Regions from separate parts of the Sphingomonas sp. SORGH_AS_0879 genome, predicted to be linked through region 2. Evidence: riboswitches for the same ligand, from Rfam matches in the RefSeq annotation. Region 2 holds a riboswitch; the other holds the start of a gene.

Region 1 (14,849 bases), 1.5 Mb from region 2:
ACTGGACGGTCGGCATCAATTACGACCTCACCCGCCATTTCGGCGCTTATGGCCGCATCTCGAACCTCGAAGTGCCGCCGCAACTCGGGGTGGTGACCAGCATCAATCCGGCGATTGTGAAGACCAAGGCGCGCCAATATGAAGTCGGCCTGAAGGCGAGCTTCGGCCCCAACTATCTCTATGCGACCGGTTTCTATACCAAGTTCAACCCGTTCAACGCCTCCTTCGCCGCGTTCAACCCGGTGACCGGTCGCAATGACCAGACGCTGCCCTTTATCGGCGAGGCATCGGTGAAGGGTGTCGAGGTCGACGGTCGTGTCGCGCCGGTCCGCTGGTTCTCGCTCGACGGATCGGTCACCTGGCAGAATCCGGAATATGCCAATCTCCAGAACACCTCGGGAGCGGACCCGAGCGCAGTGAACGGCAACCAGATCATCCGCGAGGCCAAGTTCTTCGGCAATCTTCGCCCCAGCGTCGATTTCGACCTGGGCGAGCAGCGGCTGTCGGTGTTCGGTCGGTTCGAATGGGTCGGCCGCCGCTATGTCGATCTGTTCAACCGTACCGCGATGCCGGGATACCAGACGGTTGGCGCGGGTGCCTCGCTCGACTGGGGGACGTGGCGCGTTCAGGTGGTCGGCGACAATCTGTTCAACGCCCATGGCCTGACGGAGGGCAATACCCGGACCGACCAGTTTGCGGGCCAGGGTTCGTCGACGGCGATCTATGGTCGCCCGCTGTTCGGGCGGAACTTCCGCCTCATCGTCAGCCGGAGCTGGTGATGCGGACCATGGCCAGCGCCGCCATGCTCGCCCTGACGGCGCTCGCCGCCCCGGCGCAGGGGCAGGAGGTGGGCGACCGCGTCCTCTCGGCCCTGTCCGCGCGCCTCTTTCCGATGCTCGACGCCGCCGGACGGGATCCGGCTGCGCTTGGGCGGATCGTCGGCACGCCCGAGATGAAGCGCGTCCTGACGGCCCGTCGCGATCGCCGCGCGGGTTGCGGGAGCGATCTGACCTGTCGGGCGCAAGCGATGCTCTGGAGTCCGCAGGATGCCGATGCGCTTCGTCGCGCCGTGGCGGGGGAAAAAACTTTGCCCGCCGCCGATGACGGCGTGGGAGCGCAGGCGGATCGCGAGATCGCGGGCGTCAACATGATCGTCCGCAGCTATGCGCTGGGGGCCGTACCCACCACCGCGATCGACGGGCCCGGCACGGTGTCGCCGCAGGATCGGCAGTCCCGGCTCCAGGCGGCCGACTGGCTATCGGATACGCTCCGCGCCGGATCGGCACAAAGCCTCGATCCCAGCATCGACTATGCGCTGGCGCTGCTTGATGTCAGCGACCGGACCGACGCGATCGGCCATGAGCCGCTGCTGGACGGCGCCAATGCGGCGGCGGCGGCGCGTGCCAGGGGACTGGACTGGCGGCGCTATCGCTATGGCGCGATGATCGTGACGGGCGTCGGACCGGAGATCGAGGGTGAGCCGCTCAGCCCGTTCGGCAAATATCATCTCCGCCTGGCCGCGCGGCGGTTCGCGCAAGGGGATGTCGCCTTCATCCTGGTCAGCGGCGGTCGCGCCCATCCGCGCGCGACGCCCTTCACCGAGGCCGACGAAATGCGCCGGGCGCTGATCGAACGCTACGGCATTCCGCCCGAGGCGATCATCAGCGAGCCCTATGCCCGCCACACCACCACCAATCTGCGCAACGCCAGCCGCATGCTCGCGCGGTTGGGTATGCCCGCCGATGCAGAGACGCTGATCGTCTGCAACCCGGCGCAGAGCGGCTATATCGAAAGCGCCAAGTTCGCCGAGCGCAACATGGCGGAACTGGGCTATCAACCCGGCCGGGTCGTCCGCCGTGTCTCGCCGACCGAACTGGTCTTCCGCCCGTCGCGCCTGTCCCAGCGTGTCGATCCGCGCGACCCCCTCGACCCCTGAAAGGAATCGGCATGAGACGCCTAGCCCTGGCCGCCGCCCTGATCCTGTGCCCCGCCGCCGCCCAGGCCTGGGGCGGGACGGCCCATGCCGTGATCGACCGTGCGGCGATCGAGGCCATCCCGGACGATGGCCCGGTCTTCCTGCGCCGCCATGTCGATTACATCGCCGCCTCCGCCGCCCTGCCGGACAGCTGGCGCGGCGATGCGGAGGGCTTCTCCAAGATCGAGGAGGACCCGAACCATGGCTGGTTCCGCGAGCAATTCGCCTTTCTGAAGCCGATCCCCCGCTCGCGATACGAATTCGTCCTCGCGCTCTACAAACGCTACCAGGTCATCAAGGACCGCGATCCCGCGACTGCTGCGCGCACCAATGTCCGGTGGACCGGGACGCTGCCCTATGCCGCCATGGAGGCCTATGATCGGCTGATCGTTTGCATGCGTGCCATCCGGGCGGCGCGGGCCAGTGGCGGCGATGCCTCGGTGCCGGAACAGCATTGCGCGTTCCAGGCGATCCGGCTGGGCCATTATATCGGCGACGGCTCTCAGCCGCTGCACGACTCGGTCAACTCCGATGGCTGGCGGGGTCCCAATCCGAACGGCTATACCCGCGACCGCAGCATCCATGGGCGGTTCGAGAGCAGCTTCGTCGATGCCATCGGCCTCAAGGCGGGGGACATTCTGCCCCGGATCGGGGCACCGGGCCATCGGGAGGGCGACATGTTCGAGGCCGTGTTGCGCTTCCTCGACCAGTCGGGCGACCGGATGGAGACGGTCTATCGGCTGGAAAAGCGCGAAGGATTCCGCAACCCCGCCGACAAGGACGTGCGCGCGCTGATCTATGAGCGGACGGCGGCGGGTGCGGCGATGCTGCGCGATATGCTCTGCCGCGCCTGGGCGGAAAGCGCGATGCCCCCGGCCAAGGTGTCGCCGTCGCCGCTGGACTTCGACAATCCCCGCTTCAACCCGGAGACGGGCTCCGCCGTGCCCTGACGCCGCCCCAGCGCGCGCATGAGGCTGGCATGGCGCGCATGATCCAGTGTGAAGCGCCGCAGCAACAACATCGCCAGCACCGCACCGACCAGCGGCACCCCCAGCCCGAGCGCGACCATGCCCAGCCGCACCGCCTCGGGCTGGACCGCGCCGGGCACATAGCCGAGCAGGTTCAGCGCCCCGCCGATCATCGCGGTCGAGGCCGCGCCACTGGCCTTCACCAGCACCAGATAGAAGGCGAACAGCCCCGTCTCGAACCGCCGCCCGTGCCGCCACTCGACGACGTCGACCGCATCGGCCAACAGGCCCCAGGGCAGCATGAAGACGCTGGCGAAACCGAAGCCGATCACTGCCGCGCACGCGACCTGTCCCATTGGCCATGTCATGCAAAACCCGAACAGGATCAGCCCGAGCGCGCTCGCCGCATGGCCCGCAGCGAGCAGCCGCGCCTTGCCGAAGCGATGCGCCAGCGCGGTCCAGGCGAGTACGCCGCAAAATTGCCCCGCTGTCATCGCCGTCAACAGCAGGGAGACGGCGCCCGGCCGCGCGACGACATAGCTGCCGACATAGATCAGCATCCGGCCGAAGCACGGCATCGCGAACCCGGTGACCAGCGCCAGTGCCGCCATGCCCAGCACCATGGAATCGCGCAGCGGCACCCTGATCCCGTCGCCCTTCAAATCCTTCGTCGCGGTGGGCCCGTCACGCCCGCCCGACGCCCACACGCACAGCGCCATAGTCAGCGCGAAGGCGAGGCCGACCGCGATCCCCGTGCCCGCCAGGGCGGTGAAATGCCGCGTCCGACCGGCCTGCTGCACCATCGGCGTCAAGACGGTCGCGATGACCAGCGCGCTGGCGGTGCTGAAGAACAGCCGGTATCCCGAAACTCGCCCACGCGCGCGGCTGTCGCGGCTGACCTGCGCCATCAGGGCATTGTGCGGCACATCGACGACTGCATAGGCGCTGCGGAAGATGAGGATCGTGGCCGCCACCACCCAGATCCGGTGCACGCCCAGTCCCGGCATGGCATAGATCAGCGCGAACGCGGCCCCGCATGGCAGCGCCGCCATGGCGATGGTCCAGCGATAGCCTCGCCCCGCCGCGCGACAGCGGAGAACCAGCCGCGCCGCGAGCAGGTCGAACACCAGATCGCCCACCGCCGCGATCAACAGCATCCCCGCCGCCCGCGCGCCGCCCAGCCCGAGCACGTCCGTCAGGAGATAGAGGATCGTCAGGTCGGCGCCACCGAACACCAGCGCCTTGCCGAAGTTGCCGGACGAATAGGCGATCATCCGTATTTCGCTGCCGATGGTCGTGGTCGGCGATGTCGTTCTGGCGAGGAAAATGGGAAATTACATCCTGTTGTCGCGTCCGCCGCCGAGCGTTATTCCGCGATCATGTCATCCCGGCGACAGTGATCGGTGACGTCGATGGACGCGCTGGAGGATGGTGGCCCGGCAGGATAGGGGCCATCACGGCTTTCCGGTGTAGCGATAGAGTTCGGCGGGGCGGAAGGATGCGCCGGTCTCGCGCTCGCCGGTCGCGGCGATCCGGCCGCTGTCGATCAGGCGGCGGCGGAAGGCGGGTTTGTTGAGCGGACGACCCAGTATCGCCTCATGCACGTCCTGAAGCGCGCGGAGCGTGAAGCGTTCGGGCAGCAGCGCGAAGGCGACCGGCGACCAGTCGAGCTTGCCCCGCAGCCGCCGGATCGCAAGGTCGATCATCGCGTCATGGTCGAAGGCCAAGGGGACCGCCGCACCATCGACCGATGCCGTTATGGGACCATCCTCGGACGCGGAGACACGGGCGAGCGTCAGGCCCGGTGCTGCGGTGAAGCGTTCGGCGGGAAGCAGCGCAAAATAGGCGACGCTGATGATCCGCATGCGCGGGTCGCGGTCCACCGCGCCGAAGCTATAGAGCTGTTCGAGATAGGCTTGGTCCATCTGCGCCTTGGCACCCAGCACCCGCCGCGCCGCATCGTCCAGGCTTTCTCGGATGCCGACGAACCCGCCAGGCAGGGCCCATGCTCCCTTATGGGGATGCGCGGTGCGCCGGTGAAGCAATACCGCGGGAGCGCCATCCACAACGCTGGTCAGGATCAGATCGACGGCGACCGAGGGCCGCTCGAACGTCCCCGGATCATAGCGGTCGAGGAACGGAGATTCGTCCATCAACCGGACCTTATATGCATTATGCACTTTACCTATGCGTAACGTACGCCTATGTCAATGGATGAGAGGAGACGTCGGATGCGTTTCGTGGTCGTCGTGGACATGCAGCGGGATTTCGTCGCCTCGGACGGCGCCTTGCTGGTGGCGGGCGCGGAAGAGATGGTCGCCCCGATGAACGCCTGGCTGGCGTCGCTCCAGCCTGCGGAGGTAGCCGGAGTGCTGTTCACCGCCGACACCCATGTCCCCGAGGTCTACGCCCTGTCGGAAGAGGCTAAGCAGTTTCCGCCGCATTGCGAGGTGGGAACGCCGGGCTGGGCGCTGGTGGTCGATCCGAATGTCGTGGATGCGGCCATCCCCACCTACCGGCTGGAAAAGGGGGTGTTCGACATGTGGGCGGAGCCCGGCCTGGTGGTGGAGCGGATCGGTACGGCGGACACGACCGACCGGGAGGCATTCTTCAACGGGTTGCAGGCCCAAGGCGTGGAGCATGTCGAGGTGGTCGGCGTCGCGGCGGATTATTGCGTGCGCTGGGCGGTCGAGGGGCTGCTGGCGCGGGGCTTCCGCGTCACTGTTCCGGTGGGGCTGACACGAGGCATCGTCCGGCAGATCGATATGGTCGCGCTGGAGGAATGGACGGGCCGCAACCTCGCGATTGCATGACGATCGCACGCCGCGAGCGGCCATGGATCTGGGCATCTTCGGCTCGTATCGCCAGACGCGCGGATCGAACGCTAACAGCTTGATATTCATCAAGGCGGAATCCCGCGCTCGCGCCTACATGTGCTATTGATCGGGATCAGCCCTATGATTTCGACAACTTGCTGTCGCGGCGATCCCGGCGGTCGGTAGAGGGAGAACATATCTGCTCGACGACGCACCCGTGGCCATCTGCGTCCCTGCTCGGAACGAGGCGGCGATGTTGCCCGGTCTGCTGGCGGCGATCGCCCAATTGTCCGGCGACCTGGGCGCGTTGGACGTCTGTATCCATCTCGATGATTGTCGGGACGGCAGTGCGGCTCTGCTGGATCAACTTGCGCCGACCTTGCCATTTCGTTTGACCGTGGCGCAGGGGGGCCGCGACGGGCCGCCCAATGCGGGGGCCGCCAGACGCGCGGCGGTGGCGATGGGGCTGGCGCTTCTGGTCGACGGCGAAGGCCTGGTATTCACGACGGATGCCGACAGTCAGCCGCGTCGCGACTGGATCATGGCGGGGCGCAAGGCCCTGATCGAGGCCGAGGTCGCCGCTGGCCGCATCGTCCGAACCCATGGTGGGAACGATCCCCAAGCCTCCAGGATCGAACATTATTATGATCGCCTGCATCGATACCGCCGGAGCATCGACCCGGTGGCGTGGGAGGCGCGCGATACCCATCATTTCAGCGGCGGCGCCAATATCGCGATCCGGGCCTCGGCCTATCGGATGATGGGTGGTTTCCTGCCCCTTCCGTCGGGAGAGGATGCGCGATTGCTCGACGATGCGGCGCGCGCGGGGCTTCGTGTCCGCCGGGATGGTGCGATGGTGGTGGAGACATCTTCCCGCCGCGAGGGGCGGATTGCGGGCGGACTCGCGGGACTGTTGCTCGCGCTGGATCGGGGCGAGCCGCCCCGCATGGCCGATCCACGCGCCGCTGCCTGGCAGTGGCGGGCCCAGGCGGAGGCTCGGCGGGGCTTCGCCATGATCGACCGGGTCGATGTGCGACTGACCCTGGGCGAGCGATTGGGCCTGACGGCGGATCACATTTTGGGTGTCGCACGGGACTGCCCCAATGACGAGGCGTTCGCGATGCGCGTCGTTCCCGCGTCGCCCGATCACAAGGCCATGATATCGTTATGCGAGGCGGAGGATATCCTGACGGGACTGGAAACCGAATGGCGCGAGATGGCGGCATGAACGCCATGGCCGAGGCGTTACAAAAGGCGATCGCGGCGCATGGTTGGGCGGATACGCCGCCCGTCGATCCGCAGATGCCCGAAGGATATGTCGCGTTGTTGACAGGTCTGTACGAATCCGGTCGTCGCGATCTGCCGCTCGCCCGATTGCTCGAAGGGCATGTCGATGCGGGTCAGATCGTGCAGCGCTACGGATCGGCTCGCCAGGTGGAACGGTTGAGGCATCTGGTCGGGCAGGGGGGGATGCTGGGGGTATGGAACGCCGCTCTCGCGGGCGAACCCCTGCGGCTGGAGGGCGATCGACTGAGGGGCGGGAAGAGCTATGCGTCGGGGGCCGGCGTGTTGAGCCATGCGCTGGTCACGGCGGATACGCCCGGCGGCCCGCAACTCCTTCTGCTCGACCTGTCACGAATTGTCCCGGTGATCGATCGCGACTGGTGGCGGGTGACCGGCATGCAGCGGTCCGAGACGCATCAGGTCCGCTGGCACGACGCGGTGATCGAGGACGAGGATCGGATCGGTGCGCCCGATCTCTACGCGCGCGAACCGTTTTTCGGCGGCGGGGCATTGCGGTTCGTGGCGGTCCATGCCGGGGGTGTCGCCGGAATATGCGACCGGACCCGCGACCATCTGGTGCAAACGGGGCGCTCCGACGACCCCTTCCAGTCCGCGCGGCTGGCCGAGTTGTTCGGGCTGGCGGGGACGGCGGCGGCGATCGTGCGGCGGACGGCCACGCTTTGGTTCGAGGAAGCGGAGGATGAGGCGCGGCTGGCGCGGGTCGCCTCCGCGCGTCTGGTCGTCACCGATGCGGCCGAGCGGGCGATCGTGATCGCTCGGGAGGCGGTCGGCCTCGCCGGACAATTCCTGTCGCATCCGCTTTCTGCCCTGCTCAGCGATCTGGCGGTCTATCTGCGCCAGCCCGTACCCGATGTCCAACGCCTTAGGGTCGGGCGGGCGGTGCAACGGGGTTTGCTGGCGCCTTCCTTGTGAAGCTCGGCCTTGTAGGCGTTCGCCGGGCGGTCATCGTCGCGCCGCATCCCGATGACGAGCTGATTGGCGCGGCCGGTCTCATCCAGGCGTTGCGGCGACGCGGTGCGAACGTGTCGGTCATCGTGGTCAGCGACGGCGCGGCCTCGCATCCGAACAGCCCGACATGGCCCGCCCATCGCCTGATCGCCGCGCGAGAGAAGGAGAGCCTGCACGCCCTTCGTCGACTGAAAGTAGGGCGCGACGCCGTGACATTCCTCCGGCTGCCCGATGGCGGTCTGTCGACGCATGGCGATCGGTGCCGCGAGGCGCTGCACCAGGCGCTTCGCAAGCATCGGAAGCCGGATGTGCTGGTCGGGCCCGCCGCGACCGACGCGCATACCGATCACCGGGCAGTCGCGCTGGCGCTTGCGCAGTTCCGGTTCGGCGGACGGCGTCTGACCTATCAGGTCTGGCCGCCCCAGCGCCGGACGGTGGCCCGCTGCCGGACCGTGTCTCTGCCCGGTGGCGCAGCGGCGAAGCGGTCGCTGATCAGGGCGCATCGTACCCAACTCGGTGCGATTGCCGACGACCCGCATGGCTTCGCGATCGCCCGGCATGAACTGGCGGTCTTCGCCCATCCGGTCGAGCGCTTCGTGGAGGAGCGGCGATGAAGGCGATCGATCTCGGCGGCTTTTCCGAGAAGTTCGCGACGGACGACGACCCCTGGCGCACCTTCTCGAACCGGGATGAGGCGGTGAAGCGCGCCGCGATACTGCATGCGCTGGGGGAGGGGCCGCTGGGCCGGGTCTTAGAGCTGGGCAGCGGCAACGGGTCGAACAGCCGGGCGATCGCGCCGCGCACGCTCCGCCTGGATGCGACCGAGGGAACGGCGGAGGGTACACGTCTGACGGCGCGCGCCCTCGCGCCCTGGCCGCGCGGTCGGGCAATCACCCTGGCCTTGCCGGCACGCTTGCCGCGCTCGGCCTATGACGCGGTCGTGATCGCGGAGATTCTCTATTATCTGTCGCCGCGCGCGATGCGACAGGTCGCGATTGATGTCGCCCAAGCGCTCCGTCCCGGCGGACGGCTGGTGCTGGCACATCACCGGATCGACTATTATGATTTCGCCCAGCATGCCGCCGATATTCAGCTGCGTTTCCTTCGCATGACCGGTGTTTCGTGGCGGGTCGCGACCGTGCGGCGCACCGCCCGCTGGCATGTCGTCGTCGCGAGACGAGGTGACGGCCCGTGCGGCAAATGATCGCGCCAGGGCCGTAAAGTGGCGGTCGCGCCGCGATAGGCATTTGCATGTGCGCCAGAAGCGCCTAGACGACGCCATCCCCGGGGGGCCGCTGATGCGCGGTTGAGAGGTGGGCAGCAGCCCATGACCCGCTGAACCTGATCCGGGTCATACCGGCGTAGGGAGGGGCGCGGCTTATCGGTCGTCCCTCCGTGTGAAGTGGACGCGAAAGACGATGCCGGTTGTGACTTCCCGCGATCAGCCGATGATCCGCCGTGGCGCCCTGCTGCTGTCGGCGGCCTGGCTGGCCCTGCCCATGGTGGCATCGGCGCAACAGGCGGGCGACGCCCTGAGCGATATCCGCGTGATCGGCCACCGCGATCCCGAAGGCCTGCTGCCCGATCAGACCGAGCCCAAGGCGGTCAGCGAGATTTCGAGCGACTTCATCGTCAAACAGGCGCCGACGCTCAACGCGTTTCAGCTCGTCAACCTGCTGCCGGGCGCGAATGTCGCCTCCAGCGATCCCTATGGCCTGTCGACCAGCTCCAGCCTGACGCTGCGGGGGCTGGGCCAGGATCAGATCGGCGTGCTGATGGAGGGGGCGCCGCAGAACGACATCGGCTATTACTACGCCTATCCGTCGCAATTCGCCGATCCGGGGAATGTTCGGCGGGTGGTGGTGGCGCAAGGTTCGGTGGATCTCGACTCCCCCACGGTCGGAGGGGCGGGCGGCCTGTTGTCGCTGACGCTCGACGATCCCAAGGCGACGCGCGGGGTACTCGCCGATCTGTCGCTGGGGTCCTATGATCTGCGCCGGGTCTTTGTCCGCGTCGATACGGGTACGATCGGGGGCAGCGGCCTGAAGGCGTTCGTCTCCTATTCCAATACTCGCGCCGACAATTGGCGGGGGCCGGGCTATGACACGCGCCAGCATGTCGATGCCAAGCTGCTCGGCGAATGGGGCGGCGGCAACCGTGCCAGCCTGGCGCTGTCGTACAACGACGCCAATTCCTCCAGCTATCCCAGCCCGACGCTGGCGGACTGGCAGGCGCGGGGGCGTGGGTTCAACTATGCCGCGCGCTATGGGCCGGGGACCACCGATTACTGGCGGCTGTACCGGGCACCGTTCCGCAACCTCTACGCCTCGGCGCCGGTGCATCTGGTCCTGAACGATCGCCTGACGCTGGACAGCACCACCTATCTCCAGTTCGGCTATGGCAATTCGCCCTATGGCACGCAGCTTGCGACCACCGGCAATTTCCTCGGCAACGAGGCGCTGGCCGAGCCGATCGCGCTGCCCGGCGCGGTGGACGGCGTCGCGACGGTGCTCGGCAATTATACGGGCGATCAGATGCGGACGGGGGAGGTCGCCAAGCTGATCATCCAGGCGGGCATGCACCGGCTGACGGCGGGGCTGTGGTTCGACTATGGCACCGACCGCGTCACCCAGACCTATGGCGCGGTCGGGGCGGATGGCTCTCCGGCCGACCCCTGGGGCTTTCCCAGCCGTGCGATCCGCACCGCCGATGGCCGTCTGCTCGCCTATGAAAACCAGCGCACGGTGACGGTGACGAAGAGCTTTTTCCTGGCGGACAGCATCGCGCTCGCCCCGCGGCTGACGGTCGATATCGGGTTCAAGGGCGTCAACCTGCTGCGCAACGGCCACAACTATCTGCCCGGGCCGCAAAGCCGCGTGCGCCGAGACAGCTTCGTCGCCTTGCCCCGCGCGGCCGTCCATTACGCGATCGACGATCGGCAGCAGTTGTTCGCCAATGTCACGACCAACTTCCGCACGCCCAACGAGTTCACGCTCTACAACAGCTACGATGGCGGCCTGGTCTCGACGCGCGGCACCGATGCGGTGAAGAACGAATATTCGGTGTCGCAGGAGCTGGGCTATCGCTATATCGGCCCGAACCTGTCGGCCTCTGTGACGGGCTTCCATTACAAGTTCCGCAACCGCCAGCTCGCGACGGTGGTCGACAATGGCGGTGCCCTGGTCAATTCCACGCTGAACGCCGGGGGGCAGACATCCTACGGCGTCGATGCCGAGATCGACTATCGCCCCGTCAAGGGCGTCAGCGTCTATATCTCGGGCGAGTATCTGCGGGCGCGGATCGACGATGATCTGCCGGTCGGCGACGACTTTCTGCCGACCCGGGGCAAGCGCGCGGTGTCGAGCCCGACGCTCCAGTTCGGCGCGGGCGGCACCTATGACGACGGGCATTTGTTCGGCAGCATCGCTGGCAAATATGTCGGACGCCAATATGCGACGTTCATGAACGACGAGAGCATCGGGGGCTATGCGACGCTCGACCTGGCAATCGGCGTCCATCTGGCGGACTGGATCGACGGCAAGCGGACCGATCTGCGGCTCAACGCGATCAACGTCACCGACCCCCATGTCCTGGCGGGCGTGCAGTCGGTCAGCACCAACGCCCGCGATGCGGTAGGGCGTGGTGGCACCGTCATCGCCGGCCAGGCACCCGCTTATTATATCGGCGGCGGTGCGGCGGTCACGGCGACCCTGTCCCGCGCCTTCTGACCATGACCGCCGCCGCCTCGACCACCGATCATCTCGTGCATGGCATGGGGCTGGCCCTGGAAGCGCCAGTCTGGCCCGCCATCACGTCCCATGAGGCGACGGAGGTATTGGCCCGCTATCCGGGAGCCGCGCCGATCGAGGCGTTGCGCTGGCATTCGCCGCGCCCCTTCTCGGCGGCGACGCTGATCGAGACGACGGGCGACACGCTCCTGTTGAAGCGGCATGATCGCCGGATGCGCACGGTCGCGGGACTGGCGGAGGAGCATGCCTTCATCGCCCATCTGTCGGGCGCGGGGATGCCGGTGCCCGAGGTCATGCTCATCCGGGATGGAGCGAGCGCGGTTGCGCTGGGGGATTGGACGTACGAACTCCATCGGCGGGCGGCGGGGGACGATCTTTATCGCGATCGGCAGTCGTGGACGCCGTTCCGATCCGCCCAGCATGCCCATGCCGCCGGTGTTGCGCTCGCGCGGCTGCACGGTGCGTCGCAAGGGTTCGACGCACCGGCGCGGATCGTGCAGCCCCTGGTCGCCAGCTTCCATATCCTGTCCGCCACCGACCCGATGGCTGCGACCGAGGCCTATGTCAAAGCGCGCCCGGCGCTCGCCGCGTTCCTGGCGAGACGGCGATGGCGGAGCCGGTTGTCGGCGCTGTTCGCGGCGTTCGGCGAAGGACTGGCGCCGCTAGTTGCGGGGCAGAGGCCGTTATGGACGCACAATGACTGGCATCCCTCCAATCTCCTCTGGACGGCGCAAGGCACGGTCGAGACCGTGTTCGACTTCGGCTTGGCCGACCGGACCTGCGCGGCCTATGATCTGGCGATCGCGATCGAGCGAACTGCCTTTGCATGGCTGGAATTGGGCACGGGTAAGGACGACGCCATCGCCGATCCGTCGGCGGCGCTATCCCTGATCGCGGGATATGAGACGATAACCCCGTTGGGGGATGAGGGAAGGGAGGCGATCCTCCGGCTGCTGCCGCTCGTCCACATCGAATTCGCACTGTCCGAAATCGATTATTTTGCCGGGATTGTCGGCGACCCGGCGGCGGCATCGCTTGCTTGGGACGGGTATCTTCTCGGCCATGCGGAATGGTTCATGTCGGCGACCGGACGGGACTTTCTCGCCGCTTTGCGCAACGGCGGAAGAACCCGATGACGCCGCTCGAAATCGCGGCGGTGGCGATCAGCTTTCTGGCGATCTGGCTGACGGCGCGGCGCAACATGTTGTGCTGGCCGCTGAACCTCGTTGCCTGCGCCTTGTACTTCAAGCTGTTCCTCGACGTGCGCCTCTATGCGGACATGGTGCTTCAGGCCGTGTTCGGTATCGGCATCCTCTATGGCTGGATCGTCTGGAGCCGCGACCGGCGCGATGCGGCGGTGGTTACGGTCGTACCGCTGCCCCGGTTCGGGGCATTGGCCGGTCTGGCGGTCGGCGCGCTGGGTGCGCTGGGAATCGGATGGTTCACCAGTCACCATACCGATGCGACATTGCCCTGGCTGGATGCGACGCTCAGCAGCTTCAGTCTGGTCGCGCAATATTGGACGGCGCGTCGGCACCGCGAGAGCTGGTTGCTCTGGATCGCGGTGGATGTCGTCTATGTGGGGATGTTCGTCTTCAAGGACCTGATGCTGACCGCCGGACTATACGCGGTGATGATCGGTCTGGCGGTCATCGGCTATCGGGACTGGCGGCGGGCGCAAGGCGTCGCCGCCCGGTCGTCATAGGTTCGTCTGCATCCGCAGGTCGAGCGCGGAGAGGCTGGCGGCGAGTTCCTCGTTACGGAACGGCTTGTTGAGCCGCGCCATGCTCGGGTCGATCCCGTGCGTCTCGGCATAGCCCGATACGATCAGCGCCTTCATGCCCGGAACCCGGTCGGTCAGTTCACGGACCAGCTGCGCGCCGCTGATCCCCGGCATCAAATGGTCGGTCACCAGAAAATCGGGGTGCAGCCCGGCGCGGACAAGGTCGAGCGCCTCTGCGGCGGAGCTGGCCTCGACCACCTCATAGCCCAGATCGGCGAGCATATCGGCGGTGCTGAGCCGCACCAGTTCCTCATCGTCCACCAGCAGGACAATGCCCCCGCTCTGCACCCCCGGCGCCTCACCTGCGTCGGGATTAGCGGCGGCGACCTTGAGGTTGCTGGGCGGCAGCCACAGGACGATATGCGTGCCGACACCGGCCGCACTTTCGATGGTCAGGCCGCCGCCAAGCTGCGCGGCCAGACCATGCACCATCGACAGCCCCAGGCCGGTGCCCTTGCCGACGCCCTTGGTCGAGAAGAAGGGCTCGATCGCGTGCTGCAACGTCTCCTCGTCCATGCCGACCCCGGTGTCGGCGACGCCCAGACAGACATAGCGGCCGGGGGCGATGTCCCTGGCCTCCATCGTCCCGACCATGCAGGTCTTGACCGAGATGTTCAGCTCGCCACCCTCCGGCATCGCGTCGCGCGCGTTGACCGCCAGGTTGAGCAACGCCATTTCCAGCTGGTTGGCGTCGGCCAGGGCAGGGGGCAGGTCGGGTTCCAGGTCGATCCGCACCGCGATGGTCGGCCCGATGGTCGACTCGATCAGGTCCGTCATGCCGTGGATCAACTCTGCCATGTCGACCGCGATGGCCTGAAGCGGCTGGCGACGGGCGAAGGCGAGCAGGCGCTGGACCAGCGTCTTGGCACGCTCCGCCGATTGCAGCGCGCCATCGATCAGGCGGCGTTCGCGCTCGGTCCCGATCCCTTTGCGCATCAGCATGTCGAGCGAACCGATGATCGGGGTCAGCAGATTGTTGAAGTCATGCGCGACACCGCCGGTCAGGCTGCCCATCGCCTCGACCTTCTGGCTCTGCCGCAAGGCTTCCTGCGCCACCTCCAGTTCGGCGCGCGCCGCCATCGCCACCGACACGTCGTTGGCCTGATGGAAAGCGCCGATCACATGCCCGGCATCGTCCCGTAGCGGCGTGTAGGAGATTTCCCAGGACGGCGTCCCGAACTCGGCGCGACCAAAGGCTTCGGTCACGGTGAAGCTCTCGCCGGTCAGCGCGCGGTGCATCAATTCCCGCATGGTCGCGCGCTGTGCATCCTCGAACTGATCGGGAAAGACATCGCCGATCCGCGT
Region 2 (14,849 bases):
AAGAAACCGCCTTCCACCTGACCCCTCACTCCGCCGGAAGGTAAACCTCCCCGCCCTTCTCGCGGAATTTCTCGCTCATTTCCTGCATCCCCGCCTCGGCGTCCTCGGCCGCGACGAAGGTCTCCACCGGGGCGTTCTGCTTCGCCGCGAATTCCCGAACCTCCTGCGTGATCTTCATCGAGCAGAATTTCGGGCCGCACATCGAACAGAAATGCGCGGTCTTCGCACCCTCCGCCGGAAGCGTCTGGTCGTGGTAGGATTCCGCCGTGTCGGGGTCGAGCGACAGGTTGAACTGGTCGCGCCAGCGGAACTCGAAGCGGGCGCGGCTGAGCGCGTCGTCGCGCATCTTGGCGGCGGGATGCCCCTTGGCCAGGTCGGCGGCGTGGGCGGCCAGCTTGTACGTCACCACGCCGACCTTCACGTCGTCGCGGTCGGGCAGGCCCAGATGCTCCTTGGGCGTGACGTAGCAGAGCATCGCCGTGCCGTACCAGCCGATCATCGCCGCGCCGATGCCGCTGGTGATATGGTCGTATCCCGGCGCGATGTCGGTGGTCAGCGGCCCGAGGGTGTAGAAGGGCGCCTCGCCGCACGCCTCCAGCTGCTTGTCCATATTCTGCTTGATCTTGTGCATGGGCACATGGCCGGGGCCCTCGATCATCACCTGCACATCCTGTTCCCAGGCGCGCTTGGTCAGCTCGCCCAGCGTGTAGAGTTCGGCGAACTGCGCCTCGTCATTGGCGTCGGCGATCGCGCCGGGACGCAGGCCGTCGCCCAGCGAATAGGCGATGTCATAGGCCTTCATGATCTCGGTGATCTCGTCGAAGCGTTCGTAGAGGAACGACTCCTTGTGATGCGCCAGGCACCATTTCGCCATGATCGAGCCGCCGCGCGACACGATGCCGGTCACGCGCTTCGCGGTCAGCGGGATATAGGGCAGGCGGACGCCCGCATGGATGGTGAAATAGTCGACGCCCTGCTCGGCCTGTTCGATCAGCGTATCGCGGAAGATTTCCCAGGTCAGCTCCTCGGCGATGCCGCCGACCTTTTCCAGCGCCTGATAGATGGGCACGGTGCCGATCGGCACCGGCGAGTTGCGGATGATCCATTCGCGCGTGTCGTGGATGTTGCGGCCGGTCGACAGGTCCATCACCGTGTCCGCGCCCCAGCGGATCGACCAGACCAGCTTGTCGACCTCGGTGGCGACGTTGGAGGCGACCGCCGAATTGCCGATATTGGCGTTGATCTTGACCAGGAAGTTGCGGCCGATCGCCATCGGCTCGGATTCGGGGTGGTTGATGTTGTTGGGGATGATCGCCCGGCCGCGCGCCACTTCGTCGCGGACGAATTCGGGCGTGACATAATCGGGAATCGCCGCGCCGAAGCTTTCGCCGTCGCGGGCATATTCGCGCAGCATCTCGCGGCCCAGATTCTCGCGGGTCGCGACATATTCCATTTCCGGCGTGATGATGCCGCGGCGTGCATAATGCATCTGGCTGACGTTCATGCCTGCACGCGCGCGCAGCGGCCGATTCAGCCCGGTGCGCGGGAATTGCGGCACGCCGCCCGAACGGTCGGGGCCGAGCTGGCCATTGTCCTCGGGGCGGATTTCGCGGCCGTCATAGGCCTCGACATCGCCGCGCCCCTCGATCCACGCGCGGCGGATCTGCGGCAGGCCCGCCATGATGTCGATGCGTGCGGTCGGGTCGGTATAGGGGCCGCTGGTGTCGTAGACGCGCAGCGGCGGCTCGCCCGAGGAGGGGTCGAGATGGATTTCGCGCATCGCGACGCCCAGCGGTCCGACATGAATCTTCTTCGAGCCACGAATGGGGCCGGTGGTCACGCCTATTGCGCTGCCCGCGGGGGGAATCTCGGTCTTTACGGGGATATCTGCCATAGTCGTCCACTCCATGCGGAGGAAACGGACCATGAGAGATGGGGCCGCTCCCTCCCTACGCCGGTGTCAGCCGGATCAGGTTCAGCGGGTCGGGGGCTCCTGCCCCCCTCTCAAGCGCAGGCCAGCGCTCCCCCGGGGATGGGCGCAGCATAAGCGGTTTTACGGCGGATAAGAAGGGGTTTTGCTTTGCCGCGCCATGACCCGCCCGGATAGGGGCACGGCGCGGCGACAAAAAAACCCCGACCGGCCAGGGGACTAGGGCCGATCGGGGCAAGGACCGTGAAGAGGATCGGTGCTTATCCGCTGGCGGCGCTGGTCCGGACGTTGCCGTTCAGGCCGTTGGGGAAGAAGCCCCCGCCGGTCACCGCCGCCTTGTTGAGATAGACGACGTTCAGCACCTGGCCGGGCGTGCGGGGAAAGGCGATCGCATTGGAATCGGCGGGAACGATGTTCGCCACCTGCGTGCCGTTGACCGTCGCGACGATGCCCTGATCGAGGTCGGCCGAGCCGTCCAGGCTGTCGCGCGCGTCGGAGATCTGTCCGGCGGCGGTGGTCAGCCCCTTGCGATACAGGACCGAGCGGACAAGCCCGGCATGATAGGCCTCCGCCGCATGGATGCCCGCCGCCGCCTCGACATAGGTCTTGTTGGTCAACAGGGTGACACCGCCCATATAGGCGGTCACCCCGACATCCTCGAAGATATAGGCGGCGAGCAGGAAATTCTCGTCCGAGGCGTAAGGATCGAAGGTCGCGTCCGCCGCGATCACGCCGGCGGCACGCGCCGCCGCGGTGAAGGCGCCATTGGCATCGCCCGACAGGTTGATCGCCGGTTGCGCCACCGCCGAGGTGCCGAGCGCGGTGCGCAGGAAGTTGACGTGCGCGATCTCGTCCAGAGCGATCTCGCGCGCATATTGCGCGACGATCGGGTCCTTGAACGCGACCCCGCGCGGCTGGCCGCTGGTGCCGGTCGCGACCGCCCCTTGCGTGCCCGTCCCCGTCTGGAACGACGCGGCGAGGCCCGTATTGAAGGCGGCATAGCTGTAGAATTGCGCTTCCAGATATTCGAGTTGGAGCGCGAAGTTCAGCACATCGGCATCGGTGACCGACCCGGTCGGGCTGGCGGTCGGCGTCGGGGTGGGGACGACGATCACGTCGTCATCGTCATTGTTGCAGGCGCCCAGCATCGCCAGTCCGCCCACGGCCCCCGCTCCGGCGGCCATGCGCATGAAACGGCGGCGATCGGCCCGGCGCTTGGCCGAGGCTTCGTCAATGACATCGAGAATGAAGCGTTCTTCGCTCATGATGATAATCCTCTCGAAACGAGGAAAAAGGGATCAGTTCGCCGCACTGGCGCGCAGGGTGCCGTTCACGCCCGCCGGGAAGAAACCCCCGAGCGTCGCCGCCGCATTGTTCAGATACACGATGTTGAGCACCTGCTGCGGCGTCCGGCTGAACGCGATGCCGTTATTGTCGAGCGGCACGATGTTCGACACCAGCTGACCGTTGACGGTCGTCTGCGCGATCCCCTGGTCGAGGTCGGTCGAGCCGTCGAGGCTGTCGCGCGCGTCCGAGATGCGGCCTGCCGCGGTGATCAGCGAGGGCTGCGGGTTGTTCATGTCATAGCCCAGGCCGTAGAGCGTCGTGCGAACGATCGCGGCATGATAGGCCTCGACCGCCAGGATGCCCGCCGCGGCCTGGAGGAAGGTCTTGTTGCTGATCAGCGGCGAGGCGCCCTTATAGGCGGTCACCCCGACATCCTCGAAGATATAGGCGCCCAGCAGGAACGCGGTCGGCGAGGCATAGGGGTTGAAGGTTTCGGTGGCACCGACCACGCCCGCCGCGCGCGCCGCCGCCGTGAACGGACCATTGGCGTCGCCGGAGATGTTGATCGCCGGTTGCGCGACGGCCGCACTGCCCAGCGCGGTGCGCAGGAAGGCGACATGGGCGGCCTCGTCGGCGGCGATCTCTCGCGCATATTGGCCGATGATCGCGTCGTCGCCGTTGCCGGTGGCGAAATTGACCTGCGCGCCGCCGGTCACCGCACCCTGGTTGCCCGTGCCCGTCAACTGGCTGGCGGGCAGGCCCGCGCCGTTGGCGGCATAGGCATAGAATTGCGCCTCGAGATATTCGAGGTTCAGCGCGAAGTTCAGGATGTCGGTATCGGTGATCGCCGCCTGTGCCCCGGCCTTGCTGGTCAGGGTGAAGGCGGTCGCTCCGGCAGCAGCCGCTCCGACCGCGAGTTTGAAGAAATCGCGCCGCAGATTGCGGCGCTCGGCCCGCGCGTCGAACGCGTCGAGCAGTTGTGCGCTTTCCGTCATCATGCTCCTCCCTAAAGGAACCAAGATGAGCTCTTCTGTATTTAGGTAACCGTCAGAAGAGCTCACAAAGGGGCATGGCCGAGAACTTTCCTTGATCTAGGTTTTCAGCCGGACCATGAAGCGAAACGTCATCCACCCAAAAAAGACGCAGCTTTTTTAAAAAAAAGCGTTTTGCCGAAAATCTTATGCCGACAGGCCGGTCATGGCGCGAGACGGACCGATTGCGCCTCGGCAAGATAGACGGCGAACAGGTCGTCCGGGTCGCTCCACTGCGCCACCGGCGTCCAGCCGCCCGCACGCAACAGGATCTTGGCATCGCGCGGGCCATATTTGTGGCTGTTCTCGGTATGGATCGTCTCGCCCGCCGCCATGGCGAAGGGGCGGCCCTCGATGGTGAAGTCGACGTCCCGCTCGGCGGCCAGGTGCATTTCGATGCGCGAGCGATCGTCGTTCCACACCGCGCGGTGGCGGAAGGCGTCGACCGGGATGGTGCCGTCGAGCTCGCGATTGATCCGGTCGAGCAGGTTGCGGTTGAACGCCGCCGTCACCCCCTGCGCATCGTCATAGGCGGGGACCAGCACCTCGCTCGACTTGGCCCGGTCCATCCCGATCAACAGCATCGCCCCCTCGCCCAGCGAGCCGCGCATCGCGCGCAGCAGGTCGGTCGCCATGGCCGGGGTCATGTTGCCGATGGTCGATCCGGGGAAGAAGCCCAGCTTGGGCGCGTCGGCGACCATGGCAGGGAGCGCCAACGGGCGCATGAAATCGCCCTCCAGCGGATGGATGGGCAGGTCCGGGAAGGCCTGTTGCAGGTTGCGCGCGGAGTCGCGCAGGAAATCGCCCGAAATGTCGATCGGTACATAGGCGGACGGCTCGACGCAGCGGAGCAGCACCGGCGTCTTGGTCGATGAGCCCGATCCGAACTCGACCACCGCGCGCCCCTTGCCGACATGCCGGATCAGATCGGGGCAGATGGTCTTCAGGATCGCGGTTTCGGCGCGGGTGGGATAATATTCGGGCAGGTCGGTGATCGCCTCGAACAGTTCCGACCCCTTGCGGTCATAGAACCAGCGGGCGGGAATGGCGCGCGGGCGACGCTCCAGCCCGGCCAGCACATCGGCGCGGAAGGCGGGGTCGGCAAGCGACATCTGACCGTCCTCGATCTCGGGCTTCAGCATGGTTACAGGTCCTTTGCCAGACGGACGCCGGTGAATTGCCAGCGCTGATGGGGATAGAAGAAGTTGCGGTAGCTGGCGCGCGCATGGCCGCGCGGCGTCGCGCAACTGCCGCCGCGCAGGACGAACTGCCCGTTCATGAACTTGCCGTTATATTCGCCGACCGCGCCCTCGACGGGGCGGAAGCCGGGATAGGGGCGATAGGCGCTGCCGGTCCATTCCCAGACATCACCGAAAAAGGCCGGCCCCTCGGTGGCCGGGCGCGGCTCGATCGCGCCGGCGGCGTCCATCTGGTTGCCGGCGGAGGCGTCGTGCGCGGTCGCCGCCGCTTCCCATTCCATCTCGGTCGGCAGCCGCGCGCCCGCCCAGGTCGCATAGGCATCGGCCTCGTAGAAGCTGACGTGAGTGACGGGCGCGGCGGGGTCGATCGCGCGCCGCCCGTCCAGCCCGAAACGGGTCCAGCCGCCGTCGCGTTCTTCCCAATAGAGCGGTGCGGCGATGCCCTCTGCCTTCACCCAGGCCCAGCCGTCCGACAGCCAGAGGCGCGGATCGCGATAGCCGCCATCCTCGATGAAGCGCATCCATTCGGCATTGGTGACGGTCCGGTCGGCGACGGCGTGCGGATGGAGCAGCGCGTCGTGGCGCGGCCCCTCGCAATCGAAGGCTAAACCTTGTCCGTCATGGCCGACCTGCACGATCCCCTGCCGCCCCTCGATCCAGCCGATCGGCCCCGGCATGGCGACCGGGGTCTTGGGCCGGGGCGCGTAGAGCGCGGGTTCGAGCGGGTTTTCGGAAAAGAGATGCAGGATATCGGTGACGAACAATTCCTGATGCTGCTCCTCGTGGTGGCACCCCAGCGCGACCAGTTCGAGCGCCGCCTCGGGCAGATCGGGCATCGCCGCCATCAGCGCGTCATCGACATGCGCCCGGTACGCCCGCACCTCGTCCAGCGTCGGGCGGGTGATCATCCCCCGGCGGTGCCGCGCATGGCGCTTTCCTTCCGCCTCGTAATAGCTGTTGAACAGGAACGGGAAGCGCGGGTCGTGCAGTTGATAACCCGGCACATGATCGCGCAACACGAAGGTTTCGAAGAACCAGGTCGTGTGCGCCATATGCCATTTGGCGGGCGAGGCGTCGGGCATGGACTGCACCGTCGCATCGGCGTCGGACAGCGGCTCGGCCAGCGACAGGGTCAGCCCCCGGACCGCGCGATAACGGGATGCCAGTCGATGAGCAGGCGTCGGCGCCGTCGCGGAGGACGGGACGATAGTCGGCATTCGGGTGCTCCCCGGATTGCGGGGAACAGCGACCGGCCCTTTACCGTGTCGTTCGCACCCCTCCTGGAACCCAAAGAACGTCCGACGCGCCGTTTTGGTTCACCGCGCGCGCGGCGACGAACAGCCAGTCCGACAGACGGTTGAGATAGGCGAGCGCGGACGGGTTGATCGCCTCCTGCTCACCCAGCGCGACCCCAGCCCGCTCGGCGCGCCGCGCGATCGCACGCGCCAGATGCAGATGCGCCGCCGCCGATGTGCCGCCGGGCAGGATGAAGCTGGTGAGCGGCGACAGCGTCGCGTTCATCGCGTCGATCTCCGCCTCCAGCCGCGCGACCTGTTCGGGCAGGATACGCAGCGCCCCCTCGATCTCCCCCGGCGTGGCGAGGTCGGCGCCCAGGTCGAACAGATCGTTCTGGATGCGCGTCAATTGCTCGTGAAGCGTCCCCTCGATCGACAGCAGCGCGACGCCGATCGCGCTGTTCGCCTCATCCACCTCGCCGATCGCGACCATGCGGGGCTCGGCCTTGGACCGGCGCGATCCGTCGACCAGCCCGGTGGTGCCCGTATCGCCGGTGCGGGTGTAGATTTTCGTCAGCTTGACCAAGGAATCAGGTCCGCCCCGCCATGAACAGCAAGAGCACGACGACGGTGATCGCCAGCGCCTGGAAGAAGATGCGCTGCTGCATCATCCGGTTGGACTTGAGCTGCGACGCGGTCGGCCCCTCCCCCTTCGCCTCGGCGGTCGCTTCCTGAAGGAAGGAGATGATGCCACGCACCAGCGCGACGACGGTGGCGATCATCGCGGCGATCAGCAGGATCACGAGAAAAGTGCTCATGCCCGAAGCTTACGCCTCCCCCAGCCGAAATCCAGCGGGAAGCATATTGCGGCGCAGCGCATCCGCCAGCGCGCGGCCGTCCACCCCGTCCTCTCGCATCGCCGCCAGCGCGGGCGCGCCGTGGCGCTTGGCCAGACGCTGGCCGTCCGCGCCGACGATCAGCGGATGGTGGTGATAGAGCGGCGTCGGCAGGCCCAGCAGCGCCTGGAGCAGCCGATGGACATGGGTCGCCTCGAACAGATCGACCCCGCGCACCACATCGGTCACGCCCTGGGCCGCATCGTCCACCGTCACCGCCAGATGATAGCTGGCGGGCGCGTCCTTGCGCGCCAGGATCACGTCGCCATGGCTCAGCGGATCGGCGACGACTGCACCCGCCCCTTCGTCATGCCAGTCCAGCGGGCCTGCCAGCGCCGCCGCACGCGCCATGTCGATCCGCCAGCCATGCGGCTCCGCCATCCGCGCGGCGCGCTCCTCGGCGGACCGATGACGGCAGGTGCCGGGATAAATGGGCGAAGGTCCATGCGGCGCGGACAGGCTGGCGGCGATCTCGGCGCGGGTGCAGAAACAGGGATAGAGCAAGTCGGCCAGCCGCGCCTGCGCCGCCGCATACAGGTCCAGTCGTTCGGACTGGAAGGACAGATCGTCCCATTCCAGGCCCAGCCATTCCAGATCGCGAAGAATCGCCTCGACATGCTCGGGGCGGCTGCGGGTGCCGTCGATATCCTCGATCCGCAGGAGGAAACGGCCGCCCCCCGCCCGCGCCAGATCATGCGCGCGCACCGCCGACAGGGCATGGCCCAGATGCAGCCGCCCGGTCGGGCTCGGCGCAAAACGCGTCACGGGTCGCACTCCGCTCATCGCCCAGCCTCTTGACCGCGATTCCCGTCCCATGCTGTCATAGCCATGTCACGCTGCTGGGCGAAAGGCGCAGCAGTACCGCGAAGGGAGGAGCTGTGTTTCATCCCGACTTGATCCGACACCCGGACTCCTGTCCGGCTCTCGTGCTGAACGCCGATTATACGCCGCTGTCCTATTATCCGCTGTCGGTCTGGCCCTGGCAGACCGCGGTGAAGGCCGTGTTCCTCGACCGGGTGGATATCGTCGCCCATTATGAGCGTGAGGTGCGCAGCCCGACCGCCAAGGTCAAGCTGCCCTCGGTCATCGCGCTCAAGCAATTCGTGAAGCCGTCGCAATTCCCGGCCTTCACCCGTTTCAACCTGTTCCTGCGCGACCGCTTCTCCTGCCAATATTGCGGATCGCACCGCGACCTGACCTTCGACCATGTCATCCCCCGCGCACAGGGCGGGCGGACGACCTGGGAGAATGTCGTCACCGCCTGTGCCCCCTGCAATCTGAAGAAGGGCGGGCGCACCCCGCGCCAGGCCGCGATGCCGCTGCATATCGAGCCGATCCGCCCGACGAATTGGCATTTGCAGGAACATGGCCGCAGCTTCCCGCCCAATTATCTGCATGAAACATGGCACGACTGGCTGTACTGGGACGTTGAGTTGGAAGCGTAACGAAGCTGGGAGTGTCGAATGCGTGCATGGGCGATGGGCCTGGGGCTGACGGCGTTGATGGCCGCGACCACCGCCTGTGGAAAGAAGGAGGAAAACCGCGCCGAGGCCGATCGCGCCGCCGCCAAGGCCGGGTTCGTGCCGCCTTCCGTGACGTCGCGGGTCGATTTCGGAGGCATGATGGCGCGCCGCTTCCGCGAACTGGATCGCGACGGCAACGACATCATCACGCCCGATGAAATGCCCAGCACCAATTCCCGGCTGTGGGAACTCGACCGCAACAAGGACGGCGAGATCACCGAGAGCGAATTTTTCGAGGGGATGCTGGCCCGGTTCGACCGGATGGACCTGAACCGCGACGGCACGGTGACGTCGGAGGAACGCGAAGCCTCGCGCACCGAACGCCCCGCCACGCCGAGCAATCCGGTAGCGACGGGCGCGGGTGCGCCAGGGAATACGAATTAAGGGTATCAACTCATCATCTGTCGGCGCGGAATTTCAGCGGCGATGCCCAACAGCCCGGAATTACGGACCTCACACTTGTCGGGCTCGCACGATGCCGCCTTCGCCACGCTGCCGAGCCCCGTGAAACGCAACTACCGACACGCATTATCGAATAATATTATACCAAAATTACGCACGGCAATCGGTTGACGCCCAAGCTATTGCGTTGCAGCAATGGCGCCTATGACGACCTTGCCTCCTATCGCCAACAATGCCGACATCCGCTTTCTGGGCGCGCAACTGGGTGACGTGATCCGCCGCTATGGCGGCGATGCGCTGTTCGAGGCGACGGAGGCCATTCGCCGCGCCTCGGTCAATCGCCACCGCGGCCTGGGCGACGATGCCGAGGTCGATCTACAACTGGAAAAGCTGGCGCTGGACGAGACGCTGGATTTCGTGCGCGGCTTCATGCTGTTCTCGATGCTCGCCAATCTGGCCGAGGATCGCCAGGGCATCGCGCGCGAGCCGGGCACCGATATCGCTGAGGTGCTGGAGACGCTGGCTGACAAGGGCATCGACCGCGAGGCGGCGATGGAGTTGCTGGCCCGTGCGCTGGTCGTTCCCGTGCTGACCGCGCACCCCACGGAGGTGCGGCGCAAGAGCATGATCGACCACCGCAACCGCATCGCCGAACTGCTGGCGATGCGCGATGCGGGCCGCGACGTGACGCCCGATGGCGATGATGTGGAGGCCGCGATCGGCCGCCAGATCGCATTGCTGTGGCAGACCCGTGTGCTGCGGCGCGAGCGGTTGTACGTCACCGACGAGGTGGAGACGGCGCTGTCCTATCTGCGCGACGTGTTCCTGCCGGTGCTACCCGCCTTGTATCAGCGCTGGGACAAGGCGTTCGGCGCGCGCGTGCCCGCCTTCCTGCGGCCCGGTTCGTGGATCGGCGGCGACCGCGACGGCAATCCCTTCGTCACCGCCGAATCGCTGACCACCGCGCTCGCCCAGGCGGCGGACGCGGTGCTGACCCATTATTGCGAGGCGGTCCACGCGCTGGGCGCCGAGCTGTCCATCTCGACCGAACATGCCGAGGTGGACGCGGCGGTACTGGCCTTGGCCGATGCGAGCGGCGACGATGCGCTCAGCCGCTCGGACGAGCCCTATCGCCGTGCGCTGTCGGGCATCTATGCCCGCCTCGCCGCGACCCATCAGAAATTGACCGGCAAGACCCCGCCGCGTCCCGGTCGGCTGACCGGCGAGCCCTATCCCGATCCCAAGGCGCTGCGCACCGATCTGGTCGCGATCGCGCGCGGGCTGGCGGCCCGCGGTGACGGGGCGCTGGCGAGCGGTGGCGCGCTGGGACGGCTGATCCGCGCGGTCGAGACCTTCGGCTTCCATCTGGCGACGCTCGACCTGCGCCAGAATTCCGCGGTGCATGAGCGGGTCGTCGCCGAACTGTTGAAGGTCGCCGGGGTCGAGGCGGATTATCTGGCGCTGGACGAGGACGCCCGCGTCGCGCTGCTCCGCCGCGAACTGGCCAATGCCCGACCGCTGTTCAGCCATTATGCGGACTATTCGGACGAGACCCGCTCCGAACTGGCGATCGTCCAGGCGGCGGCCGATGCGCATGCCAAATACGGGCCGAAGTGCCTGACCAACTATATCGTCTCGATGGGCAAGTCGGTGTCCGACCTGCTGGAAATCAACCTGATGCTGAAGGAATTCGGCCTCTACCGCCCCGGTAATCCCGCCACCGCCGCGATCATGGCGGTGCCCTTGTTCGAGACGATCGAGGATCTGGAGGCAGGCCCCGAGATCATGCGCGCCTATTTCGCGCTGCCCGAGATCGCCACCATCGTCCGCGCGCGAGGGGCTCAGGAGGTGATGATCGGCTATTCGGACTCGAACAAGGATGGCGGCTACCTGACCTCCACCTGGTCGCTGTCCAAGGCATCGAGCGCCTTCCGCCCGGTGTTCGAGGAGGCGGGCGTGCGGATGCAGCTGTTCCACGGGCGCGGCGGTGCGGTGGGGCGCGGCGGGGGTAGCGCCTTCGCCGCGATCCGTGCCCAGCCGCACGACACGGTGCAGGGGCGCATCCGCATCACCGAACAGGGCGAGGTGATCGCGGGCAAATATGGCACACGCGACTCCGCGCTGACCAATTTGGAGGCGATGGCCTCGGCCACGCTCCTCGCCAGCCTGGAGCCCGACCGTTTGTCGGCGGCGGATAACGCGCGCTTCACCGCCGCGATGGAGGAGCTGTCGGCGACCGCCTTCACCACCTATCGCGATCTGGTCTATGGCACGGAGGGCTTCCGCACCTTCTTCCGCCAGATGACCCCGATCGCCGAGATCGCCGGGCTGAAGATCGGCAGCCGCCCGGCCAGCCGCAAGAAATCCGACGCGATCGAAGACCTGCGCGCCATCCCCTGGGTGTTCAGCTGGGCGCAGGCGCGCGTCATGCTGCCGGGCTGGTTCGGGGTCGGCACCGCCATCGCGCGGTTCGAGGACAAGGCGCTGCTCGCCGAGATGGCGAAGAGCTGGCCCTTCTTTGCCGCGACGCTCGCCAATATGGAGATGGTGCTCGCCAAGTCGGATATCGGCATCGCACGCCGCTATGCCGGGCTGGTCGAGGATGAAGCGATGCGCGATGCGATCTTCGGGCGCATCCATGACGGCTGGCACCGGGCGCGTGACGGGCTGCTGACCGTGACCGAACAGACGCGACTGCTGTCCGCCAATCCGGCACTGGAGGCCTCGATCCGCCTGCGCCTGCCCTATATCGAGCCGCTCAACCTGCTCCAGATCGAGCTGATGAAACGCCACCGGGCGGGCGAAGACGATCCCCGCATCGGCGAGGGCATCCTGTTGTCGATCAACGGCATCGCCACGGCCTTGCGCAACAGCGGATAAGCGTCGTGGCGGATTTCGTCGTTCATTACGAAGGCGGGCTGCGCTGCCATGTCGCACATCCCGATAATGGCGCAGTGCTGGTCATGGATGCGTCGCAGGAACTGGGCGGACGGGGTGAGAACTTCTCGCCGAGCGACATGCTGTCGGTGTCGCTGGGCGGCTGCGTGCTCAGCATCATGGCGATGGCGGGACGCGTCGCCGGGCTGGAACTGGCGGGCGCGACCGCGACCGTGACCAAGGAGATGGGCAACGCCGCGCGCCGGATCGTGAAGATGGCGGTGACGGTGCGCGTGCCGGGGCGATACGATGTCGGCCAGCGCAAGCGACTGGAAGCAGCGGCTGCGGCCTGCCCGGTCCATGCGGTGCTGGGCATCGACGCGCCGATCCGAATCATCTGGCAGGACTGACCGACGATCCTCCCCGGCACGGGGAGGTGGCAGGCCGAAGGCCTGACGGAGGGGGGCTTCGGCAAAGGACGCCTCGCACGGCGCGCCCCTCCACAATATTACGCATGGTCTCTCACCCGTTTCGGGTGGAGTCGCTTCAAGGCCCCCGTTACGGCCATTGATCCTCCGCCGGCCAGCGACCATCTGGCGAACCGCCGCAAGCCTCTACCGCTCCGCCATCACCTCCGCCATCGCCCGGTCGCCCGAGTCGGAGGACGCCGCCAGCCCGGCGATCACGCCGCGGCGGTTCGCGTCATCATGATGTTGCGCGATCTTCCATATGCCTTCCAGCCGCTCCACCCGGAGCGTCAGCCCGACGATCCCGCGCTGCAAGCCCTGGATGAAACCGTCCGGGGCATCGTCCAGCGACCAGGGATCATCACGGCCGGCTTCCCGCGCATCGGTCAGCCGCGCGAGATGCGCCGCCAGCCATGCCGGATCGCGTGTCGAGAATAGCGGACCATGCGCATGGACCGTGACGTAGTTCCAGGTGGGCACGACCTTCCCATGTTCGCGCTTGGCCGGATACCAGCCGGGATGGACATAGGCATGCGGTCCCTGAAAGATCGCCAACGCCGCGCAACCGCCCTCGGCCAGCCGCCACAATGGGTTGGCGAGCGCGACATGCCCCTCCAGCATCCAACCATCGCCCTGCGGCACCGCCAGCATCGGCAGTGAAACCGCCTCGGGCGCGCCGTCGCGCACCACGACCAGCGAGGCGAGGCCGATGGCCCCGACCGCCTCCAGCAACACCGCTTCGCGCGTTTCCCGAAACTGACGTGGCGGATAGCTCATGCCAGAGCCAGCGCCGGTTCGCCGCGCTCGTGCGCCAACAGCCACTGCTTCACCGCCAGTCCGCCCGCAAAGCCGGTCAGCGTGCCGTTCGCGCCGATCACCCGGTGGCAGGGCGTGACGATCGACAGCGGATTGCGGCCATTCGCCGCCCCCACCGCCCGCGACGCCCCCGGCCGCCCGATCGCGGTGGCGAGCGCGGCGTAGCTGCGCGTCTCGCCATAAGGAATGGCGTTCAGGGCGGTCCAGACGCTCTTCTGAAAGTCGGTGCCCACGGGATCGAGCGGCAGGTCGAAGGCGCGGCGCTGGCCATCGAAATAGTCGGTCAGTTGGCGGACCGCCTGGGCCAATATGCCATGGGCCGGGTCGCTGCGCCGTTCGGGCAAGGGCACGCGGCCCGCCCGCTCTTCGGCCCAGAGGACGGCGCGCAAGCCGCGCTCGCTCGCCACGAGGGTCAACTCGCCCACCGGCGAGGCCATGGTGCATTCGCTCAACATGGCGCGACCTTATCGCATCATGGGCGACGATGCGTCCTGCTTCTTGCGGTCAAACCTCGAAGAAGGGGGCGGCGATCTCCGGCGTAACGCGGAGCAACCGGCCCGTCGCGCGGTCGATCAGCGCCCAGGTGGTCACCGCCTCCACCTTCACCTGACCATCCGCGCCCAGGAAGCGGACATGCCGGTCGAACCGCGCGCCCTTGGGCGGGTCGGGCACCCAGGTTTCGGCCGTCACCGTCTCCCCCGCCACGACATTGCCACGATAGTCGATCTCGTGCCGCGTCACGACCCATACATGGGCCGCGACATGCTCCGGCGGGGCGACGGCTTCCCAATGCGCGGTGGCGATCGCCTGAATCCACTGGACCCATACGGCGTTGTTCACATGGCCCAGTTCGTCGATATGCTCAGGCGCGGCGGTGATCTGGATCGAGAAGCGGCTCATCCCTGTTCGTTCGGCTCCCTGTATCTCTGCCACAGCGCGCGGACGCCCCAACCTATCGCGGCGGCGACCATCACCAGCGCGGCGGCCATCAGGATATGGCGCGGACTGGGGCGGTAGCGCGCGGCAAGCTCCTGAAACGCCTCGCCGAACAGATAACCGATGCCGGTGAAGATCGACGCCCAACATGCGGCGGATGCGGCGTTGACCGCGACGAACAGCCGGGTCGACACCTTGCTGGTGCCCAAAGCCACCGGGCTGATCGTGCGCAGGCCATAGAGGAAGCGGA

The links. Region 2 has a riboswitch for thiamine pyrophosphate ahead of thiC (phosphomethylpyrimidine synthase ThiC). Riboswitches for the same ligand answer to the same signal wherever they lie in the genome.
Region 1: linked by a shared signal. The riboswitch ahead of QE379_RS12680 (TonB-dependent receptor) and the one ahead of thiC (phosphomethylpyrimidine synthase ThiC) in region 2 are both predicted to bind thiamine pyrophosphate.

The regions. Positions count from the first base shown of each region.
Region 1 is NZ_JAUTBJ010000002.1:2,552,027-2,566,875, reverse strand. Features, by position in the region: gene QE379_RS12730 (TonB-dependent receptor) at 1-779, shown strand, start outside; gene QE379_RS12725 (YdcF family protein) at 788-1,936, shown strand; gene QE379_RS12720 (nuclease) at 1,948-2,925, shown strand; partial or broken gene QE379_RS12715 (MFS transporter) at 2,979-4,217, opposite strand; gene QE379_RS12710 (NUDIX domain-containing protein) at 4,398-5,096, opposite strand; gene QE379_RS12705 (cysteine hydrolase family protein) at 5,175-5,756, shown strand; gene QE379_RS12700 (glycosyltransferase family 2 protein) at 5,977-6,987, shown strand; gene QE379_RS12695 (acyl-CoA dehydrogenase) at 6,993-7,976, shown strand; gene QE379_RS12690 (PIG-L deacetylase family protein) at 7,973-8,626, shown strand; gene QE379_RS12685 (class I SAM-dependent methyltransferase) at 8,623-9,216, shown strand; TPP riboswitch at 9,288-9,397, shown strand; gene QE379_RS12680 (TonB-dependent receptor) at 9,461-11,740, shown strand; gene QE379_RS12675 (phosphotransferase enzyme family protein) at 11,743-12,897, shown strand; gene pnuC (nicotinamide riboside transporter PnuC) at 12,894-13,466, shown strand; gene QE379_RS12665 (ATP-binding protein) at 13,461-14,849, opposite strand, start outside.
Region 2 is NZ_JAUTBJ010000002.1:4,098,030-4,112,878, forward strand. Features, by position in the region: gene QE379_RS19120 (RelA/SpoT domain-containing protein) at 1-2, shown strand, start outside; gene thiC (phosphomethylpyrimidine synthase ThiC) at 26-1,894, opposite strand; TPP riboswitch at 1,943-2,033, opposite strand; gene QE379_RS19130 (ferritin-like domain-containing protein) at 2,191-3,195, opposite strand; gene QE379_RS19135 (ferritin-like domain-containing protein) at 3,229-4,212, opposite strand; gene egtD (L-histidine N(alpha)-methyltransferase) at 4,413-5,390, opposite strand; gene egtB (ergothioneine biosynthesis protein EgtB) at 5,393-6,664, opposite strand; gene QE379_RS19150 (cob(I)yrinic acid a,c-diamide adenosyltransferase) at 6,705-7,268, opposite strand; gene QE379_RS19155 (twin transmembrane helix small protein) at 7,273-7,500, opposite strand; gene gluQRS (tRNA glutamyl-Q(34) synthetase GluQRS) at 7,510-8,361, opposite strand; gene QE379_RS19165 (HNH endonuclease) at 8,457-9,023, shown strand; gene QE379_RS19170 (hypothetical protein) at 9,042-9,485, shown strand; gene ppc (phosphoenolpyruvate carboxylase) at 9,708-12,383, shown strand; gene QE379_RS19180 (OsmC family protein) at 12,389-12,790, shown strand; gene QE379_RS19185 (FMN-binding negative transcriptional regulator) at 12,995-13,624, opposite strand; gene QE379_RS19190 (methylated-DNA--[protein]-cysteine S-methyltransferase) at 13,621-14,118, opposite strand; gene QE379_RS19195 (thioesterase family protein) at 14,168-14,563, opposite strand; gene QE379_RS19200 (DedA family protein) at 14,560-14,849, opposite strand, start outside.